One region of the Phyllobacterium sp. K27 genome, then DNA from elsewhere that is predicted to be linked to it. Evidence: predicted binding sites of a transcription regulator. Region 1 holds the regulator's gene; the other holds the start of a gene.
The links. Region 1 encodes PhoB, which activates phosphate uptake and scavenging genes when phosphate is short. Its sites were predicted from a motif close to TGTCATNNANCTGTCAT; they were not measured.
Positions count from the first base shown of each region.

Region 1 (10,878 bases):
CGGCACGGGCGGCGGCATGAAGCTTTTTTGTGGCGGTGTTGGTGAAAACTTCCCGGATGCAACCAATGCATCCCGCGCAATCAAGAAGAGCGAATTTGCCGATTGCGAGAAGAATGGCGTCAAGGACATTGTTGAAATTCTCGTAGGCTATGACGGTCTGACCGTTGCTCAATCGAAGGCCGGCGCTCCTCTGAAGCTTTCGCGCAAGAACTTCTTCCTCGCTCTTGCCAAGGAAGTTCCCGGTGATGACGGCAAGCTCATTGCCAACCCTTACAAGAACTGGTCAGAAATTGATCCTTCATTGCCTAATGAGAAGATCGAGGTTCTTGGCCCGCCTCCAACATCCGGTACACGCGATTCCATGCATGAGCTTTTCATGGAAGCTGGTGCGCTTGAAATTCCTGCTCTGAAGGAATTGAAAGGCAAAGACTCCAAGGCGTTCGATATTGTCTGGAAGTCGCTTCGTGAAGATGGTGCCTATGTTGAAGCAGGCGAGAACGACAATGTGATCGTTCAGAAGCTTGAAGCCAATCCAAAGGCATTTGGTGTGTTCGGCTATTCCTTCCTTGAAGAAAATGCATCGAAGCTGGCCGGCGTGTCAATCGATGGTGTCGTTCCGACTTTCGAAACAATTGCTGACGGTACATACAAGCCTTCACGTGAACTCTACGTCTATGTGAAAAAGGCCCATGTCGGCGTCATTCCAGGTCTGGACAAGTTCGCAGCTGAATACGTATCTGATGCTGCAAGCGGCGAAGAGGGTTACCTTTCCGAGAAGGGTCTTGTACCTCTGCCAGCCGAGCGCCATGCTGAAGCTGCAAAGGCTGTTCTGGCCATGGAGCCTATCAAGGGCGACGAGCTGAACTAAGCTTTTAAACGATGAATGGCGGCCGGCTATTTGCCCGGCTGCCATTCAAAAGCATTGAAGCCAAGCCTTGGATCTGGATCGGTAGGCCTTATGACCGCAGCATATTTCCTCATACTCGCGCTATTGACAGTCTCGCTGTTTCTGGTTGGGCGCCAAAGGGCGTCGTCGATCGCCGGAGCGGAACCTTCAACCCTCCATTCGCTTCCTTCCTATCACGGCATGTTTCTTGCGGCTTTGATCGCCTTGTCCATGCTTCTGGTTTATATCGTCGGAGCGCCGCTTGCCACTCGCTATGTCGAGGCGCGGGCACTTGCAGGCATTGACCCAGCGGCTGTTGCCGATAATCTTGGCCGAAGCTCGGTGTTTCGCGACATACATTCAATTCTTGCCGGCAATTATGCGGGCGCTGCTTCTCCCGAATTGACAAATGCCGCATCGGCCTATTCGAGCGCTGTCAGTCTTACGGGCTGGGTATTGTTGATTGGCGGCGTTGTCTTTGCGCTGGCTGCCGCAATGGTCGGCTTCCGCCTGATCGGGCCGGAGTTCCGCGCACGCAACAGCGTCGAACGTTTGATCAAATATGTCCTGCTGGCCTGTTCGGCCGTCGCTGTCCTGACAACAGTCGGCATTGTTTTTTCCGTGGTCTTCGAGACCCTCCAGTTTTTTAGCAAAGTGTCGCCGATCGAATTCCTGTTCGGTCTGCATTGGTCACCGCAAACGGCCATGCGCGCCGATCAGGTTGGTTCATCCGGTGCCTTTGGTATCGTGCCGCTGGTCGTGGGTACATTGCTCATTACCGTGATCGCGATTGCAGTCGCTGGTCCGCTGGGACTGTTTGCAGCGATCTACATGGCTGAATATGCCAGCCCACGCACGCGTGCCATTGTAAAGCCTATTCTTGAAATTCTGGCAGGCGTGCCGACCGTGGTGCTCGGCTTCTTCGCGGCTTTGACGGTCGCGCCCTTCATTCGCGGATGGGGTGAAACCTTCGGCCTGTCGGTTTCGTCGGAATCGGCGCTCGCTGCCGGGCTTGTCATGGGTATGATGATTATTCCCTTCGTGTCGTCTCTTTCGGACGATGTGATCAATGCTGTGCCTCAAAGCCTGCGCGATGGTTCCTATGCCATGGGCGCAACAAAGTCTGAAACCATCAAGAAGGTCATCCTCCCCGCCGCTTTGCCGGGCATTGTGTCGGCATTCATGCTGGCAATTTCCCGTGCGGTCGGCGAGACGATGATCGTGGTCATGGCGGCCGGACTGGCGGCCAATCTCACATTCAATCCACTCGAGGCGGTTACAACCTTTACCGTGCAGATCAAGACGATCCTCGTCGGCGATCAGGAATTCGACAGTGCCAAAACGCTCTCGGCTTTCGCTCTCGGCTTCGTGCTCTTCTTCTTCACGCTCGTCCTCAACTTCATCGCGCTCCAGATCGTCAAGAGATATCGGGAACAATATGACTGACATCACCATATCCAACGGCATTCCCGTTACCGACTACCCACGCGATGCATTGATCAAGAAGCGTTACCGCGCGGAGCGGCGCTTCAAGCTCTATGGGATCGCAGCAATTATCCTGACGGCACTGTTTCTCTCGGTCGTTCTTCTCGATGTTCTGTTCAAGGGCCTGCCTGCCTTTTCAGAATATCGGGTTGATCTGAAGGTCACCGCCGATCAGGCCCTGCTGGATCCGCAAAATACCCGTGATCCTGTGACGCTTCTTGCCGGCAATTACGACAAGATCATTCGCGATGCATTGGCTGCACAGTTTCCGGATGTTTCGACCCGCACTGAACGGCGCGCGCTGAACGGTTTGCTCAGTTCGGGCGCATCGGATGATTTCCGGCGGATGATTTCCGGCAACCCCTCGCTGATCGGTCAGGAAGTAACCGTGCCTGTTCTGCTTTCGGATGATGCGGACCAGTTTCTCAAAGGGTATCAGACATCTGAAATCGTTCTGGAGGGAGCGGGGACGCTTTCCCAGACCCTGGACGGCGAGACCTATTCGCTACGCTCGACGGGGGATGACTTCTCCAAGGCATTTGAGGAAATACAGGGCTTCCTGTTCGGGCGGCTCGAGCGGTTGACGACGGAATCAGCACGTCTTGAAAAACTGATTCCGGGCCTTGATGCCGATGCGGCAGGCAGGCTGCAAAATCAGATCGATTCGATCAAGGCTGAGGCGCAGATACTCAATGCACGTATCACAGATGCCAATGTCGCGATTGAACTTGATGAAAGGCTGCCAAGTCTGCTTGTCAACGTCAATGGCGGAACAATCAAAGCAAGCCAGATCAGCCCCGCAGGTATTGATGGTATCAAGCTTATAACGCCCAAGAGCGCCGAAGCGGCTGCCCCCGGCAGCTGGTCCATGCTGACGCTTGTCACGCCGGAATCCAACCGCCGCGTGCAGGACCAGGCTGCAGTCTGGCTCACAAAGATGAAGTCCGATGGCTTGGTGGAACGCGCTTTCGCCACCCGCTTCTTCACTTCGGGTGACTCGCGTGAGCCCGAACTTGCAGGTATCCGCGGTGCCCTCACCGGAACGCTCTGGACGCTTGCCGTGACGTTGCTGCTCTGCCTGCCGCTGGGTGTTGGTGCCGCCATATATCTTGAAGAGTTTGCTCCCAAGAACCGCGTGACAGAGATCATTGAAATCAACATCAACAATCTTGCTGCCGTGCCATCGATTGTCTTCGGTCTGCTCGGACTGGCAATGTTCCTGAACTTCTTTGATCTTCCGCGTTCCGCGCCACTGGTCGGTGGTCTGGTTCTCGCCCTGCTGGTGATGCCGACAATCATCATTGCATCACGCGCCGCTCTCAGGTCGGTTCCGCCTTCAATCAAAGAGGCGGCGCTGGGCGTCGGGGCATCGCATCAGCAGGCCATATTCCACCATGTGCTGCCTCTGGCCATGCCCGGTATCATGACCGGCACAATTATCGGCATGGCGCATGCGCTGGGGGAAACAGCTCCCTTGCTGATGATCGGCATGGTTGCGTTTATCGTCGATATTCCTGGCGGCATAACGGACGCCTCGACGGTGCTTCCCGTGCAGATTTATCTGTGGTCCGATCTTCCTGAAGTCGCCTTCCAGGCAAAGACCGCAGCAGCCATTCTGGTGTTGCTGGTATTCCTATTCGTGATGAATGCTGCGGCGATCATGCTGCGCCGACGTTTTGAACGTCGCTGGTAATGAGGTACAAGGACATGAACATGTTATCCGAAGTCGATGTGGAAAAGAAATTGCACAATTCCTCGAACCAGCCTGCGATAAAGATGAAGGGCGAAGACGTCTCTGTATTTTACGGAGCCAAACAGGCGCTCTTCGGTGTCAATCTCGATATCAGGGAAAAGGAAGTCACGGCGCTGATCGGACCGTCAGGTTGCGGTAAGTCAACATTCCTGCGTTGCCTGAACCGCATGAACGACACGATTTCGACCTGCAAGATCACTGGCAATATTACCCTCGACGAGCGTGATATCTATGATCCGAAGATCGATGTGGTTCAGCTGCGCGCCCGGATCGGCATGGTGTTCCAGAAGCCGAATCCATTCCCGAAGTCGATCTTCGAAAATGTTGCCTATGGGCCGCGCATTCACGGTCTGGTCAAAAACAAGAGTCATCTTGACGAAATCGTGGAAAAGAGCCTGCAACGCGCCGGTCTCTTCGCGGAAGTGAAAGACCGTCTGCATGAATCCGGCACTGGCCTTTCCGGTGGCCAGCAGCAGCGTCTTTGCATCGCCCGCGCCATTGCGGTCAGCCCTGAAGTGATCCTGATGGACGAGCCTTGCTCGGCGCTTGATCCTATTGCCACGGCGAAGGTCGAAGAACTGATCGACGAACTGCGCCAGAACTACACGATTGTCATCGTCACACACTCAATGCAGCAGGCGGCGCGTGTCTCGCAACGCACGGCAATGTTCCATCTTGGCAACATTGTTGAAGTCGGCGACACGGAAATGATGTTCACCAGCCCTACCGAAAAGCGCACGCAAGACTATATTACCGGACGTTTCGGTTGATCTCACGGGAAGAGGCTCAGACAATGACTGACACAGCACAACACACCGTCCGTTCCTATGACGATGAATTGAAGTTTCTGACCCACAAGATTGCAGAAATGGGCGGACATGCGGAGCGCATGGTCGAACAGGCTGTGTCGGCCATGGTCAACTCAGACAATGCGCTTGCGCAACGCGTAATCTCTGACGATCTCATTCTCGATGCCGGTCAGCGCGAGATTGATGAGAAGGCGATCACCATTATCGGCAAGCGTCAGCCAATGGCGATTGATCTGCGCGAAGTGATCGGCACGATCCGCATTTCGTCTGATTTGGAACGCATCGGCGATCTGGGCAAAAACATCGCCAAGCGCGTTGTTGCTGTCAATGATACGCGGCAGACGCTTTCAGTCTATCGGGGCTTGCAGACCATTGCAGAGCTGGCATTGACACAACTTAAAGATGTGCTCGATGCATATGCCACACGCTCGGTAGCACAGGTGAACATTGTTCGTGAACGCGATGACGAGATTGATGCGCTCTACACATCGCTGTTCCGGGAACTCCTGACTTACATGATGGAAGATCCGCGCAACATATCCGCTTGCACGCATCTTTTGTTCTGCGCCAAGAATATCGAACGTATCGGCGACCATGCGACCAATATCGCCGAAACGGTCTATTACATCGTGACAGGTACACAGCTTCCGGCGGAACGCCCGAAGGAAGACCAGTCACATACCGTTATTCTTGATGAGCCAGTAACACCATAATTGCCGGAAGCAGATCATGCCTATAGCTCCCAGAATCACAGTCGTTGAAGATGAAGATGCCCTCAGTGTTCTCCTGCGTTACAATCTGGAAGCAGAGGGTTACATTGTCGAAACCATCAGCCGTGGTGACGAAGCCGAAATAGCCTTGCGCGAAAAAGTGCCTGATCTGCTAATCCTCGACTGGATGCTACCGGGGCTTTCGGGCATTGAACTTTGCCGCCGTCTTCGCGCCCGCCGCGAGACGGAAATCCTGCCGATCATCATGCTGACAGCGCGCGGCGAAGAAAGCGAGCGTGTTCGCGGACTTTCGACGGGTGCGGATGATTACATGGTCAAGCCTTTCTCGACACCGGAATTGCTGGCACGCATCAAGTCGATGCTGCGCCGGGTCAATCCAAGTCTTCTGTCGCATGTGTTGAGCTTTGGCGATCTGAAGCTTGACCGCGAACAGCACCGCGTTTTCCGCAAGGAGCGCGAACTGAAGCTGGGGCCAACCGAATTCCGCCTGCTGGAGTTTCTGATGCAGTCACCGGGCCGGGTATTCTCGCGCGGTCAGCTTCTCGATAATGTCTGGGGTGCGGATATTTATGTCGATGACCGCACGGTAGACGTGCATGTTGGTCGTCTGCGCAAGGCAATCAATATTGGCCGGTCGCTTGATCCGATCCGTACTGTGCGCGGCGCAGGTTATTCCTTCGGATAGGATCAGGACCTATTCGGCTGCAACCAGTGGGAAGCTTGTTGCTGGTAGCGGAGCTGGCTCGGCCAGTGTCTCGAGAAGTGGTCGCTGGGTGGCTTCGCCGTCGCTGATCTCGAGAATATGCGAGTAGAAGTTTTCGCCGGAAACCGAGCGGGGCGCCTCGATCTCATGCATCACACTGATAACGGTCGTCCCGGCGCAATGATCCTTGATGGCTTGATGGAAGGCGATCTTGGAATCCGGATCCAGCGCGCCGGTTGCTTCGTCCAAAAACAGAACTGCAGGCTTATGCAGGAGAATTCGGGCAAGCACCAGTTTCTGCTTCTGGCCTCCGGACAAAAGCAGGTCCCATGAGGTGCCGTCACGGCTTTCATCGAGAAGATTTTCGATAAAATCGCCCATGCCGGCGCGATGCAAGGCAGCAGCAACGGATGCATCGTTGAAGTGATTTTCATCCATGGGAAGGCATACGAGCTGTTTCAGCGAGACACCGGGAAGCTTGACCTCCTGGGCCGCATACATTGTAGCAGCATCCTTCGGGTAGAAGATTTCACCTCGGCCATAACCCCAAAGCCCGTTCATCGCTTTCAGCAAACAGGTTTTGCCACTACCGGAATCGCCCTTGATATAGGCCCATTGGCCCTTGCGTAACCGCATATTCGCAAGGGTGAGAAAAGGCTTGGCCTCGCTGTCACGATGCATCAGCTCAAGACCGCGAACGGAGACGCCAAAGGCCTCGTGCTGTGTTGCAAATTTGAACGCGCTGATGCCAGTAGAACGATAATATTCCGATGGGTCTCTAACACGCTCGACAGCCTGCGCCAACTCAGTGACGCGCCGTGCATTTGCCTTCAAGTTGGCAATTGCGGGCATGACCTGGATAAACCATGAGCATTCATTGATCATCGAACCGACAAGCTCAGAGCCGGTAATATAATTCTTGAAGCTGATCGTATTGCCCATATAGGGCAGAAGGCCGGGGATATAGGCGATGACACGGGCAGAGAAGAAATTGTATATCGACGTAAACGACATGTAGCAGGCATCGAACACATTGAAGCGCGCCCAGTTGTTATCGACGCTTGTGTAGAGCTTGCCATTCAATGATTTTTGAACACCCTCACCATTGGCTGCGGCAACCTGAAAGCTGCGGCGCAACAGTGTGGTCAGCTCACTTCGATAACTGCCTTCAGATTGCTGCATGGCCAAGGTGAGCTTTTCGAGCACGCGGCCGATACGCATCGCAATCCATGTGCTGATAGGCACATAGAGAGCGATCGCTGCAAAGGCCAGTGTGGCACTGCCATACTCGCCCAGAAAATCAAGGCCCGGAATTGGCGTTGAAAGCTCAATAAGCTTCTGGCCCACGAAAAGAATGGACATGGTGACACCGAGAACGCCCATGGCCAGCCCGATGGCACCGCCCGTCATACCCTTGATGGATTCTTGAATGCGCTGGTCGATGTTGTCCGGAGTCCGGTTTTCTGCGGCTGCCGAATTTCCCTGCTGCAAATGGTAATGTGTGTGCTGGTCATCAAGCAGAGCCTCGCCAAAACGGCCATTCAGCCAACCGCGCCATTTGCGATGCAACGTTGTCGACAAAAGGTGACGGATACCGATGAAACCAATTTCCTTGACCGCAACGATTGCAACCAGAATACCCGCATTTGCGAGGATCACATTGAGCGGATTGACAATAAAGGGGTCATGAATATCGACCAGCGAATTGATCAATTCGCCCGATGCCATCGCCATCCAGACGCTGGCCTTGCTGGCAGCAGCGGTCAATAGGGCAATGGCGATTGTCAGCGTCCAGGCTTCAACCCAGCGGTCAGAGACCCAGTACGCCCTAAGCAGCCCCCAGAAGCTACACATTGATGACAATGTGGAGTTTCTATTGGCGGGAGATGATTTCCCAGTTGCTTCGACGTCTGGTTGCAATGGATTGCCTCGGTTCGATTCCCGATTATAGTAACACAATGTTACGTATTGCAACAAACCGTGGTTAAAATAGGGTTAAAGCTTGCAAGATGACGAGTTCCCCCGCCTCAGAACAATCAGATTTCGCCGGACACATGCCGTCGTTGGCGGTCGAGTTCCTCGCTATATCGCCGCAGAGTGTGGCTTTCGGCCAAAAGTCCGACAACCTTCAGCTCCACTATGTCATTGACCACCGCAAGAGCTTCGGCTTCAGCATTGTCGAATAGGCGAACAGCCTGTCGTGCATTCATTTGTGGTTGCAGATATTCACCCTGATATCTGATCAGAGGGCCGATAGGCTGTGCCTCGTCAGTCGTTTCGGTGATGCCTGAATGCGCTTCGGCAACGATGACAATACCCACATATTTATTCTCATCATTGACAATGATGACCCGCTGCGTCGAGCCCAGCGGAAACTCGTGACGAAATTCGCTGATCACCATTTTGTCGGAAGCCGTGCGCACATCCGTACGCATCAACTTGGCGACCGTCAGATTGCGGATCCAGCCGACATCATGAGCGCTGCGGATGCTTTCACCCCGCAGATGAAAGCGCCATGTGGCAAAGGAGTAGCCGAACGTGTTGCGAACTGTGATCGACGCAGCAATGACGGCGGCAAGCACGAGAACCGTTATCGGAAAGTCGCCCGTGATTTCCAGGGCTAGAAAGGTCATCGTCAAAGGTCCGCCAATGACTGACACTGCCAGAGCACTCATGCCGACAACCGCGTAGGTCACAGGCGTTAAAGTTGCATGGGCAAAGACATAGGGTACGGAAAAGGCAAAGAGTTTGCCGAGGAGCGCACCCATGAAGAGGGAACCAAAGAACAGGCCGCCGCGAAAGCCCGAACCGATGGAGATGGCGGAGGCCAACGCCTTGAGCAGGATAATACCGATTATGCCAGCTATTGGCCCCGTATAATCGAGATTGAGATGCAGTGCGCCATGACCTCCGGAAAGCACCTGCGGTGAAATCAAGGCCAGCCCCCCGACAAGGATGCCACCAAGGGCAGGCCGCAGCCAGAAAGGGATGAAGCTTCTGCGTGCGAGTTCCTCGACGAAAGCGACGCCCTTCATGAGCGCGATGCCCGCGCCCGCGCAAATCAATCCGAGGAGAAGCGCTGGAACATAGTCGGCGGGCACTACCGTGCCGAAATCGCCGATGTCGATGACGAAATTATCTCCCGCAAGTGCGCGTGCGACGAGGTTGGAAACCAGTGCAGCAGCAACCACGGGTGTCAGACTCAATATGGTATAAGAGCCAATGATCAACTCGAAGGCGTAAAATGCGCCGGTCAGTGGGGCATTGAACGCAGCGGCAATAGCCCCGGCCGCGCCGCAGCCAACAAGGATACGCATATCCGAGCGTCTCAGGCGCAAGGATAGCCCGATCTTCGAGGCAAGACCGGAAGCAAGCTGCGTATAACCGGCCTCCAGCCCTACAGAAGCGCCAAAGCCATTGGAAATAAGGTTCTGAACGGTAACAATGATGCTGTCGTTCAGCGAAAGGCGTCCCCCATGCAAGGCATTGGCCTCAATCGGATCGACGATTGGTTTCTTGCGATATAGTGCCAGAAGGAAAAGCAGGACACCAAGAATAATGCCGCCCGCAATCGGGGCGACAAAGAGCGCCAGATTGCTTGCCGACATTGACGACGACAAACGTTCGTCGGGTTGCAGATCGAAAATTACCAGGTGCAGATATTGGGCGATGCGGCTCATCGCGGTCACGACGAAACCTGAAACAATGCCGACAATCACCGCTGCCAGTACGAGGCCAATTTCGTGGCTGCGCGCGAAGGCTCGCAAGCGGCTCGGGGCGATGAAGATGGAGAAGACGCCGAGACGGCGTAAGGCGAACTTACGGTGCATGGATCAGTCTGTGGGTTGCTCGAACGGTGATCAGTCAAGCTAAGCGGTTTAGCAGAAAAGTTCAAATGAAGCAGCATGAGCCTCAAGTGTGAAAAAGCCAGCTAAACAAGGACGCTGCCGATGCTTCCCAGCATCGTTTTTCCACTTTATGGCAGGATTAGCCAAATCGCCCGAAGCAATTCTTACAACCGCCATAAAGACGACATGCAAGCGACATTGAGCATGGGCAAATTGCCGGCACTGTCATCCTTTGAGGAGAGAATCATGCTGGAAGTGATTGAACCAACACTGAACGAATTGCTGGCTGAACCAATCATCCGTCAGATGATGGCGAGTGATGGTGTCAAGTCGGATGAAGTTCGCACATTAATGGCGCGCGTCGGCAAAACGGTGAATCCAGCGCCCCAAAGACAGGAGCGCGCATTTCATGTTCTGAAAATGCCGACAAACTGGCTTTATCGTCCGGGGGCTGCCGAGCGTTCAATCTGCTGCCCGAAATAGAACCACAGTCATATTTCGAACGTGTCGACATGAGATGGCGTCTGTCCTGCCTGGACATGGCGCCAATTTCTTTGATGCAATGTTCTGCGCATTTGAGTTGTGTAGAAGCCTGATAATCCTCTCGTCATATCCCCTTTCACATTGCGAAAAGCTGCCATTGCCTATTAAGTAGCAGCAATG
Region 1 is NZ_CM139240.1:795,541-806,418, forward strand. Features, by position in the region: gene ACYJL1_RS03895 (PstS family phosphate ABC transporter substrate-binding protein) at 1-868, shown strand, start outside; gene pstC (phosphate ABC transporter permease subunit PstC) at 959-2,332, shown strand; gene pstA (phosphate ABC transporter permease PstA) at 2,325-4,064, shown strand; gene pstB (phosphate ABC transporter ATP-binding protein PstB) at 4,079-4,894, shown strand; gene phoU (phosphate signaling complex protein PhoU) at 4,918-5,646, shown strand; gene phoB (phosphate regulon transcriptional regulator PhoB) at 5,663-6,349, shown strand; gene ACYJL1_RS03925 (ABC transporter ATP-binding protein/permease) at 6,359-8,221, opposite strand; gene ACYJL1_RS03930 (chloride channel protein) at 8,404-10,197, opposite strand; gene ACYJL1_RS03935 (hypothetical protein) at 10,462-10,698, shown strand.

Region 2 (10,878 bases), 1.2 Mb from region 1:
GTTGCAACATCTGGCGTTGGCGAACAGGCGCAGCGCCAGATGAATGCCGCGAAAGAGCAGGCTGTCGGTGCCCATCATCTGCCGGATTTGCGTGAGGCGGAGGCTAAGGCGGCGGCTGTACTGCAGCGCCTGACAATTGCCAAATCACAGCTACAGGATGAAGCGGAGCGCATTCGTGCCCGCCAGACGGAAATTGAGAAGCGACTGCAGCAATTCACTGCTGATATTGCTCGTGAAGAGCAGATGGTGAGTGATAATGACGATGTGCTGGAACGTCTCATAACGGAAGAACAATCACTTAACCAAGAAAATGCCAATGCAGGAACGCGTGAACTGGAAACGCGGGCCGAGTTTGAGCGAGCTGAAGCAAAGCTTAGAGAAAGTGAAGCAGCGCTAGCAAAGATCACTGCCGAACGCGCCGAGGCCGCAGCCGAGCGAGCGCAGATTGAACGTAACCTGCGTGAAATATCAGAACGCCGTGACCGCCTTTTGCGGCAGGTAGGTGATGTCGAGCAGGAGTTGAACTCCGTGGCGGCACAAATCTCGACCTTGGCTGATCCGCTTGAAAAGCAAAGACTTGTCGAGGAAGCGGAAGCGATTTTTGCCCAGGCAGAAGAGGCAACATTTACTTCAGAAACAGCCGTAGAGACCGCGCGTCAGAAGGAGGCTGCGTTGCGTCAACCTTTGCAAGAAGCACGCAGCAATCTCGGACGCGTTGAGACCGAAGCCAATACTTTGGCCAAGATGATCAATGCAGCAGCTTCGGAACTGTTTCCAGCGATCGTTGAGTCTTTAAAGGTCGAAAAGGGCTACGAAACAGCACTTGGTGCGGCGCTTGGTGAAGATCTGGATGCTCCGGTTGATAATTCAGCCCCCGTTTTTTGGGGTGAACTTGTTACGACAACAGATGACGCGGCGCTGCCGACAGGTGTTCGGTCGCTGGCGGAGTTCGTTCGCGCACCACGGCAATTGGCACGCCGGCTTGCTCAGATCGGCCTTGTCGATCAGGCTGATGGCGGGCGGCTACAGGCTGAATTGAAACCTGGGCAGCGGCTTGTCAGCCCATCTGGCGATCTATGGCGCTGGGATGGATACACGGCAAGCGCAGATGCTCCGACACCGGCTGCTCAACGACTGGCGCAGAAAAATCGGCTGGCGGAGCTTGATCTTGAGGTTGTTGCGGCGACAAAACAGTTACGTTCTGCCGAAGCCGCTATCGTAGAAGCGGAAAAAGCTGTCCGTGATGCTGTTGAGTATGACCGGATTACCCGCGATCACTGGCGTTCGATGCAGCGGTCTTTAAACGATGCTCGTGAGGCATTGGCTGCCGCGGAACGCGCTTCGGGCCAGTTGTTCAGCAGGCGTGCTGCGCTTGATGAAGGAAAGTCGCGTCTTAGCGAGACGCTTGAAGAGACGCAGGAGCAGTTGATCGAAACGCAGATGCGGCTTGAGAATGCCGCTGATGTCGAAGAGTTGAATCGCCGTCTCGCCGCATTGACCGCTGAGGTCACACTGGACCGGGCGACGCTCGCAGAAGCCCGCGCCGTCTATGACGGGCTAAGACGTGAAGGGGAAGTGCGGATGCGCCGCCTCGAGTCGATCGGGCTTGAGCGTAAAAGCTGGATTACCCGCGCGGAGAATGCAGACCGTCAAATCAAGTCGCTGGGAGAGCGGCGTTTGGAAGCGGAGCGCGAAGCAGCCAATCTTGCCGATGCTCCCGACGAAATTGCTGAACGCAATCGTGCTCTGCTTTCGCAACTTTCCGAAGCTGAGGAGTTGCGCAAAAGCGCTGGTGACAAACTCGCTGTGGCAGAGGCCAGGCAGCAGGAACTCGACCGCGCCGCAACGGAAGCCATCCAATCGCTTGCAGCTGCGCGCGAAGACAGGGCGCGGGCCGAAGAACGTCTGTCAGCGGCCCAGGAGCGCCGCAAGGACACGGAAGCTCGTATTTTCGAGGCGTTGAATTGCGCGCCGCATGAGACGATGAAATTGACCGGGCTTGGTCCCAACGATCCACTGCCCGATGTGGATGCGACAGAACGCAATCTCGAACGGCTGAAAATTGAGCGTGAGCGTTTAGGCGCGGTGAACCTGCGCGCCGAGGAAGAGCAGGAAGAGCTGTCCGTTCGGCTAGAGGCGATCATCAACGAACGTGAAGATATTATCGAGGCTGTAAAGAAACTGCGTCAGGCTATCCAGAGTCTCAATCGCGAAGGACGGGAGCGCCTTCTGGCCGCCTTCGAAGTGGTCAATGTCCAATTCAAGCGACTCTTCACACATCTTTTCGGTGGTGGAACCGCTGAATTGCAGCTCATCGAATCCGATGATCCGCTTGAAGCTGGACTTGAAATTCTTGCTCGCCCCCCTGGAAAGAAGCCGCAAACAATGACGCTCCTATCTGGCGGTGAGCAGGCATTGACGGCTATGGCTTTGATTTTCGCAGTGTTTTTGACAAATCCAGCCCCCATCTGCGTGCTCGACGAGGTGGATGCGCCACTCGACGACCATAATGTCGAGCGCTTCTGCAATCTGATGGATGAAATGGCTGCGTCGACCGATACTCGTTTTGTCGTCATTACCCATAATCCAATAACAATGGCCCGTATGAACCGGCTCTTTGGCGTTACCATGGCGGAGCAGGGCGTCAGCCAACTGGTGTCGGTCGATCTTCAGACTGCGGAGCAGCTTCGCGAGGCCAGCTAGAGCAAATTGTGCTCTAAACCCTGCAAATGACCAAACATTTCAAGGATTAACGTGGATTTACCCTGCTAATCGATTTGAATGCTGCAATGCAGCATTTGGCGCTGGCGATTCGTGCATTCATCGCGTAGACCTCAATGAAGCTTTAGCGGCATGGGAGGCTGCAATGGTAAAATGGGTATATACATTTGGTGATGGCAAGGCAGAAGGTTCGGCGGATGACCGCAACCTTCTCGGCGGAAAAGGCGCCAATCTTGCGGAAATGTGTTCGCTGGGCTTGCCGGTTCCTCCCGGTTTTACAATTACGTCTGAAGTTTGCAGCTGGTTCTATGAGCATGGGCGCAGCTATCCGGACTCACTTCCCAGGGAAGTCGCACAAGCGCTGGATCATATTGCCGGTCTGACCGGGCGTTTCATTGGCGACAGCAAAAAGCCTCTTCTGGTTTCAGTTCGCTCTGGCTCTCGCGCGTCCATGCCAGGGATGATGGACACTGTTCTCAATCTTGGGCTTAACGATGAGACCGTTGAAGCGATTGCTCGCGAGTCAGGTGATCCGAGATTTGCTTACGACAGCTATCGTCGCTTTATCCAGATGTATTCCGATGTCGTGTTGGGGTTGGATCATTCGGTTTTTGAAGAGATTCTGGAGGACGCAAAAGCCAATTTGGGTCATGACGTCGATACAGCGCTGACTGCCGACGACTGGAAGAATGTTGTTGCGCAATATAAGGCCAGGATCGAGGAAGAGCTGGAGGAGCCTTTTCCTCAGGATCCCGAGCAACAGCTTTGGGGCGCTATAGGCGCTGTCTTTTCGAGCTGGATGAATGCCCGTGCTGTGACCTACCGGCGCTTGCATAACATACCGGAAAGCTGGGGTACGGCGGTTAGCGTACAGGCCATGGTATTCGGCAATATGGGCGACAAATCCGCGACGGGTGTCGCGTTTACGCGAAACCCTTCAACTGGCGAGAAAAAGCTTTACGGCGAATTTCTGGTCAATGCACAAGGCGAAGATGTCGTGGCGGGCATCCGCACGCCGCAGAACATTACCGAGGAAGCGCGTATTTCGGCCGGTTCCGACAAACCGTCGCTGGAAAAGATCATGCCAGCCGCCTTCGCGGAATTTTGCGCTGTCTCGGACAAGCTTGAAAAGCACTATACTGATATGCAAGACCTTGAATTTACTATTGAAAATGGTAAATTATGGATGCTGCAAACCCGGTCCGGCAAGCGCACCGCCAAGGCAGCGCTGAAGATTGCCGTCGAGATGGCCAACGAAGGGCTGATATCCCGCGATGAGGCCGTATTGCGCATTGAACCTGCATCTTTGGATCAATTGCTGCACCCGACAATCGACCCCAAGGCAAAGCGTGAAGTTATCGGAACCGGCCTTCCTGCATCGCCTGGTGCGGCCACTGGCGAGATTGTTTTCTCGTCTGAGGATGCTGAGCAATTGAAATCAGAGGGCCGTAAAGCCATTCTGGTGCGCATCGAAACAAGCCCAGAAGACATTCACGGCATGCATGCCGCAGAAGCAATTCTGACCACACGCGGAGGCATGACAAGCCACGCCGCCGTTGTGGCGCGCGGCATGGGAAAACCCTGTGTTTCGGGCGCTGGAGCGCTACGCGTTGATTATCGCAATGAGACATTGCTTGCCATGGGCGTTACCCTCAAAAAGGGTAATATCATTACCATTGACGGGGGAATCGGTCAGGTTTTGAAGGGCGCAGTGCCAATGCTTCAGCCTGAATTGTCGGGCGATTTCGGCAAGATCATGGAATGGGCAGATGGTGCTCGGCGCATGAAAGTGCGCGCCAATGCCGAGACTCCCAATGATGCTCGTACAGCACGATCGTTTGGCGCGGAGGGCATCGGCCTGTGCCGGACAGAGCATATGTTCTTTGAAGGTGAGCGCATTATTGCCATGCGCGAAATGATTCTAGCGGAAAGCGAGAAAGGTCGCCGTGTTGCTTTGGGTAAACTGTTACCCATGCAACGTGCTGACTTTATTGAACTATTTGAGATCATGCATGGCCTGCCGGTAACAATTCGTCTGCTTGACCCGCCGCTGCATGAGTTCCTGCCAAAGACGGATGAAGAAATTGCCGAAGTCGCGGCAGCGATGAATATCAGCTCCGACAAACTACGCGAGCGGACGGAATCCTTACATGAATTCAATCCGATGCTTGGACACCGCGGTTGCCGTCTGGCGATTTCCTACCCGGAAATTGCCGAAATGCAGTCGCGCGCCATATTTGAAGCGGCAGTAGAAGCCGCAAAATTGACAGGCGCGCCGGTCGAGCTGGAAATCATGGTGCCACTTGTAGGGCTTCGGACTGAGTTGGACTTCGTGAAAGCACGGATCGATGCGGTTGCCACGGATGTGATGAAAGAGGCTGAAATCAAGATCAGTTACCTCGTCGGTACGATGATCGAATTGCCACGTGCTGCGATCCGGGCCGACTCGATTGCGGAAGCAGCGGAGTTTTTCTCGTTTGGAACCAATGACTTGACACAGACGACATTCGGAATTTCCCGCGATGATGCGTCCTCGTTCCTCATGACGTATCAGTTCAAGGGTATCATTGAGCAAGACCCATTCGTGTCAATCGATGTGGATGGCGTGGGGGAGCTGGTGAGGCTGGCAGCGGAAAAAGGCCGAGCAACGAGGCCGAATATCAAACTGGGAATTTGTGGTGAACATGGCGGCGATCCGGCGTCGATCCATTTTTGCGATCATGTTGGGCTGGACTATGTTTCATGCTCGCCGTTCCGCGTGCCGATCGCCCGGCTTGCTGCGGCGCAGGCATCGGCAAAAACCAAAGGAAATTAAAGGCTTATTGCCATAATTCCGCTTGTTTTTGAGCGCTGTTCGCCGCAGGATTCCTCGTCTTGCGGCATTTTTTCATGCGTCTCATTCCCATAGTTTTGATTACATGCTCCGTCGTTCTGGCAACGGCTGTGGCTAATGCGGGAAACCATCCGCATTTTGTTGAACCACAACTTTTCATTGCAAGGGGTGGGGTCAACGCGCCACAGGTCGCACTGACACTTGATGCCTGTTCCGGTCAAACCGATCAGAGAATTTTGAACGCTCTGGTAGAAAACAAAATACCGGCCACGATCTTTGTAACGGGCAGATGGTTGAAGCGTAACGCTGCTTCCCTCGCCATCATGAGAGCGCATCCTGATCTTTTTGAGATTGAAAATCATGGGCTTAACCATGTTCCGGCCATCGATAACCAGCCCTTGATGTTTGGATTGAAGACGGCCGGATCACTGTCTGCAATACAGTCAGAAATTGAGGGCGGTGCAAAAGCAATGCAGTCCGCCACCGCTGGAAAGCCTGTCTGGTATCGCGATGCAACTGCCCGCTATAGTGACAATGCAATCAAACTCATTCACGAAATGGGGTATCGGGTTGCAGGATATTCGCTCAATGCCGACATGGGAGCATCGTTGCTTGCCGGCCAAGTGGAGAAACGGATTTCCGCTGCGAAAGACGGAGACGTGATCATTGCTCACATCAATCAGCCGACGCGAATGGCGGGGGCTGGGGTGGTAAAAGGCATACTGGCGCTGAAGAAAAAGGGGTTCCGTTTCGTTCGGCTTAACGATGTGATCAAAAGTGAGACACCAAGCAGTCCAAATACCTGATTCAACTGGGCACAATCAAATTGCAATCTGAGATGGAGATTTTAGCGGAAGAATCGACGATTTTTCGGTGACTTTGACACGATGTATCGCAATTTCGGAGCTGACCACCTGCAATTTTAAACGATGCGCTCGCTCATTCATCAGGATGTCACGAAACCATAAAATCGCGGACACAAAGACCACCTAAGCGTTGTTGACATTTTTACTTCAACTCAATGGTGATGCTTCATGCGTTCAATTTCCGCTGCTCTGTTTCTTACCACTGCTATGATGGCGTTACCGGTCCAGGCCGCCGAACAGGAGTTTCCTGCCAAACTGGTTTCCCATGCGATCCTGCCTGCCAACACAATGGTGCAGGCGCCGGAAAACGCCCCGGAGCATCTGAAGACTTCAGGCAAGTTTACAACCGCTGATCGCAAGCGGGCTGTAGAACTCGGAACAGTGCCGGGCAAGGACGGGGTAAGGCTGACCGGTTTGTCGTTGCCTTTTGACGGACAGCCGTTGCAGGGCTTCTCTGGCATCAAGGCGGTCGGCGACGGCTCATATTGGTCGTTGTCGGACAATGGATTTGGAACGAAGCTGAACTCCGTCGATGCAATGTTGATGCTGCATCATCTGGCCTTCGATTGGGATAAGGGAACGGTTGATCGCAAGCAGACGATCTTCTTGAGCGATCCGGACAAGAAGATGCCTTTTCCGATTGTCATGGAAGGCAGTGATACGCGCTATCTGACCGGCAGCGATCTTGATCTCGAATCAATCCAACCTGTGGCCGATGGTTTTTGGCTGGGTGAAGAGTTCGGCCCCTATCTGGTCAAGGTAACAATGGATGGCAAGGTGACCGATGTCATCCCTACCAAGGTTGGCGACAGGGATGTTCGCTCGCCCGACAATCCAGCGATCAGCCTGCCTGCCAATCCGACGCTCAAGAACCCGGCCTTCAATCTGAAACGCTCCGGCGGCTATGAAGGATTGGCGCAATCCAAAGATGGCAGCAAATTATACGCGCTGCTCGAGGGCCCGCTTTTCGGTGATGACGGCGTGGTCGAGAAGGTTGGCGATCAGCCCGCATTGCGGATTATCGAATTCGATGTCGCGTCCAAAAACTGGACTGGTCGCAGCTGGCTCTATCCGCTTTCCGCAGGCGGCGAAGCCATTGGTGATTTCAATATGATCGATGACACGACGGCGCTGGTGATTGAGCGTGACAACGGCGCTGGAACAGAGGCGAAAGCCTGCGCTGACCCCAAGGCACCGGCATCCGATTGCTTTGACAAACCGTCGAAGCACAAGCGCATCTACAAAATCGAAATGACTGACGCCAATGTGGACAAGGCAGTCCGAAAGATCGGTTATATTGATCTGCTCAAAATTGCCGATCCTGACAATAAAAAGCGTCAGGGCGGCGGGGAAGGCTTCTACGACATGCCTTTTGTCACCATCGAGAATGTCGATATCATAGACGATAGTCACATCATCGTTGGCAATGACAACAACCTGCCATTTTCAGCAGGCCGCGCGATCGATAAGGCCGACGACAATGAATTTGTCATTCTGGAAGTTGGTGAGCTGCTCAAGGCAAAATAACGGAACCTTCGCGGTCGTTAATAAGATTTGGCAATAGTGTGTGGTTCGCCCTCTTTAAGCCTGACGAAGGGCGAACCACGCGTAACATTAATGCAACTATACAATCTCGCTGTGGCTACTATTTAAGAATGACGATGGCTTCGACTTCGAAAAGCATGGGGTCAATTGCCAGCTTTGGTACTGGGACAAGAGTTTGCGCGGGTAGCGCTTCGCCGAACATTTCCTTGACGGTTTTGGTCAACACCTCAAGCTTCGACATATCGTGATCCACCACGAAGATGGTGAGCTTCGCGACCTGATTCGGCTTGGCACCGAGGCCATCAAGAGCAGCGCCCAGATTTGCATAGGCTTGTTTAACCTGGGCAGCAAAATCAGGGGACAATGCTCCTGTACTGTCCTGACCGCCCTGACCGGAAACATAGGCGACCCGGCTGCCGCTGGGAGCAATGACCGCCGTGCTGTAGCCATTGGGCGTCGGGTCGTAGAGATTTTTTGGGTTGACGATTGTCAGTTTGAGATCATTCTCGTTTGCTGTTGTCGCCGTGGGAACTGCTATGGTCATGATGATGAACCCTCCGATAAGCAGATGATTGATTGCGCGTAACATGATTTTCTCGGTGCATTGTTGGCCGCAAGCGACATGCCGCTCGCAGCGGTGAGGATTGAATTTTTACCCACCATATGATTGACTCGTACAGTGTACGACTAAATTGCATCGTACGCCGTACGAGTCAATCGGCAAGCATCGACATTTGTCATGTTGTTCGGTTAGATCAATCGCTGATCAGCAAGGAAGACGAATGGCAATCAAACGTACAGGCGAGGAAAACAGAAGGCGTGGAGGGCAGGAGAAGTCGCCCCAGACCGAGCCGGATGCACGCCGCGAAAAATCTCTCTCTCTGGAACGGATTGTAGCAAAAGCAGTGGAACTTCTGGATGCGCAAGGCGTCGAAGGATTGTCCATGCGCCGGCTGGCCAATCACCTCGGCTCGGGTGTGATGAGCCTGTATTGGCATGTCGAAAACAAGGAACTGGTCTTTGATCTGGCGCTTGATTTGGTACTCGCATATCGCGTGCCGCCGCAAACAGATGGGCCAAAGGACTGGCGCGGAGAAGTCTTCCATATGCTCGAAGACTGGCGTGCCAGCATGCTGCGGCATCCCTGGTCGGCATCGCTCCTGCCGCGCCGGGCGCTGGGCCCGAACATGCTGGCCCGTCTCGAACTGCTAAGCGCTACCTTGTCCAAAGCCGGAGTGGCAGACAAAGATTTGAACGTCGCAATATGGTCGCTCTGGAACTATGTGATGGGCGCAACCATTACCAGGGCAAGCTTCGACCTCTCGGATGATGAGCAGGCCGCAGCACAGCAGAAACTGACAGGTCTCAGCGAACGCTACCCGAAAATTGAACGCTCCCGCCTGCTATTGGATGATGATTGGGACGGCACCTTCCGCAAAGGCTTGGACTTCCTGCTTGATGGCCTGGTGACGAGATGAGGATGGAAGGAAAACGCTAAGTAATCTTGCATTCAAGTTGATGAACGCGCGGTCGTTTGGTTGTCGGCAAAACTATAGTGCGTGGTTCGACGGGGCTCACCATGAGGGGTGATGGGAGGCTGCACGATGGTTTGCCTTTGCAGATTTGGCGCCCCTTGCGATCAATTCCGTTCCTCATGGTGAGCTTGTCGAACCACGCATTAAAACCGGTGCAACCAAGTCTCCTTCAACTGGATCATCTTACTCCAAATTTTCTTGGATAAATGATTTTGAAACGTGAAGATCAGTCGTTTCCAACCGACCCGGTCCGAGGTTTGCAAACTTGTGGGCCACATTTGCCGGCCCAAATACGATCTGACCGACGGTAGCTTCTAATTGTTGATCGCCAATGAACAGTGCGCGACCTTGGCGAACAATGAAAATCTCGTCATAAGGATGCCGATGGAGCTTTGGCCCATGGCCTATTTTATCGGTTGTATAGAACATCACCGATACATCTGTGCCAAGAAGCGCTCCTTCGAACTCGCCCTGCCAAACATCTGATTCTTCTGCCCATTGGGCGCGATCCAGAAGCGCCGCTTTCTTCTGCATTTTCCATCTACCTTATGTTTTTTGCTTAAACAGTTAACGTTGCTTCAATAGTTGACATTGCTATTACTAATTAAAATAAGCGTTCTGCGACAGTTGCTTTCGCAGAACACTTCAGAGTCTGGAACAAGAGATTTTATCGTCTCTTCATTCAAGCCGCACGCAATCCCCCCGTTGAAACATAGGCTTCCGTATCGGCAAGAGCGAGTTCGAAGCGGTTGAACAATTCGTTCAATTCAGCTTCCGTGATGATCATTGGCGGGCAGAATGCAATACTGTCCCCAACAGCGCGAAGCACGGCACCGTGGCCCTCCAGAAAGCGTGCTAGCGCCGGGCCAACCGCATGGGCGGGATCGAATGAGCGTTTGGTGGCCTTGTCGGCGACAAGCTCGACAGCGCCCATCAAACCGCTATTGCGCACTTCGCCAACAAGAGGATGATCCTTGACCTTGGCAAGCCGCGCTTCAAAAAGCGGGGTGAGGCCGCGCACATAGTCGACAATATTGCGACGCTGATAAATCTCGATTGCCTTGACACCAAGCGCACAGCCGACCGGGTGGCCGCCATAGGTGAAGCCATGGCCAAATGTGCCGATCTGGGCACTATGATCCACATAGGCCTGATAAATGTCTTCCGGCACAAGCACGGCACCAAGCGGTGAATAGGCGGCGGTCAGCTGCTTGGCAGCGGAAATCGTGGTTGGCGTCATCCCGACGCTCTGGCTGCCCCACCAGTTTCCGGTACGACCGAAGCCGTTAATGACCTCATCGGCAATGATCATGATATCGTGCTCGCGCAGGATCGGCTCAATGGCGGCGAAGTAATTGGCAGGCGGCACAAGCACACC
Region 2 is NZ_CM139240.1:3,014,240-3,025,117, reverse strand. Features, by position in the region: gene smc (chromosome segregation protein SMC) at 1-2,703, shown strand, start outside; gene ppdK (pyruvate, phosphate dikinase) at 2,867-5,536, shown strand; gene ACYJL1_RS14975 (polysaccharide deacetylase family protein) at 5,611-6,360, shown strand; gene ACYJL1_RS14970 (esterase-like activity of phytase family protein) at 6,628-7,947, shown strand; gene ACYJL1_RS14965 (RidA family protein) at 8,066-8,554, opposite strand; gene ACYJL1_RS14960 (TetR/AcrR family transcriptional regulator) at 8,748-9,443, shown strand; gene ACYJL1_RS14955 (cupin domain-containing protein) at 9,684-10,034, opposite strand; gene ACYJL1_RS14950 (aminotransferase) at 10,183-10,878, opposite strand, start outside.
Region 2: a site for PhoB is predicted at 6,507-6,523, ahead of ACYJL1_RS14970 (esterase-like activity of phytase family protein). Genes of this name have one in related genera too.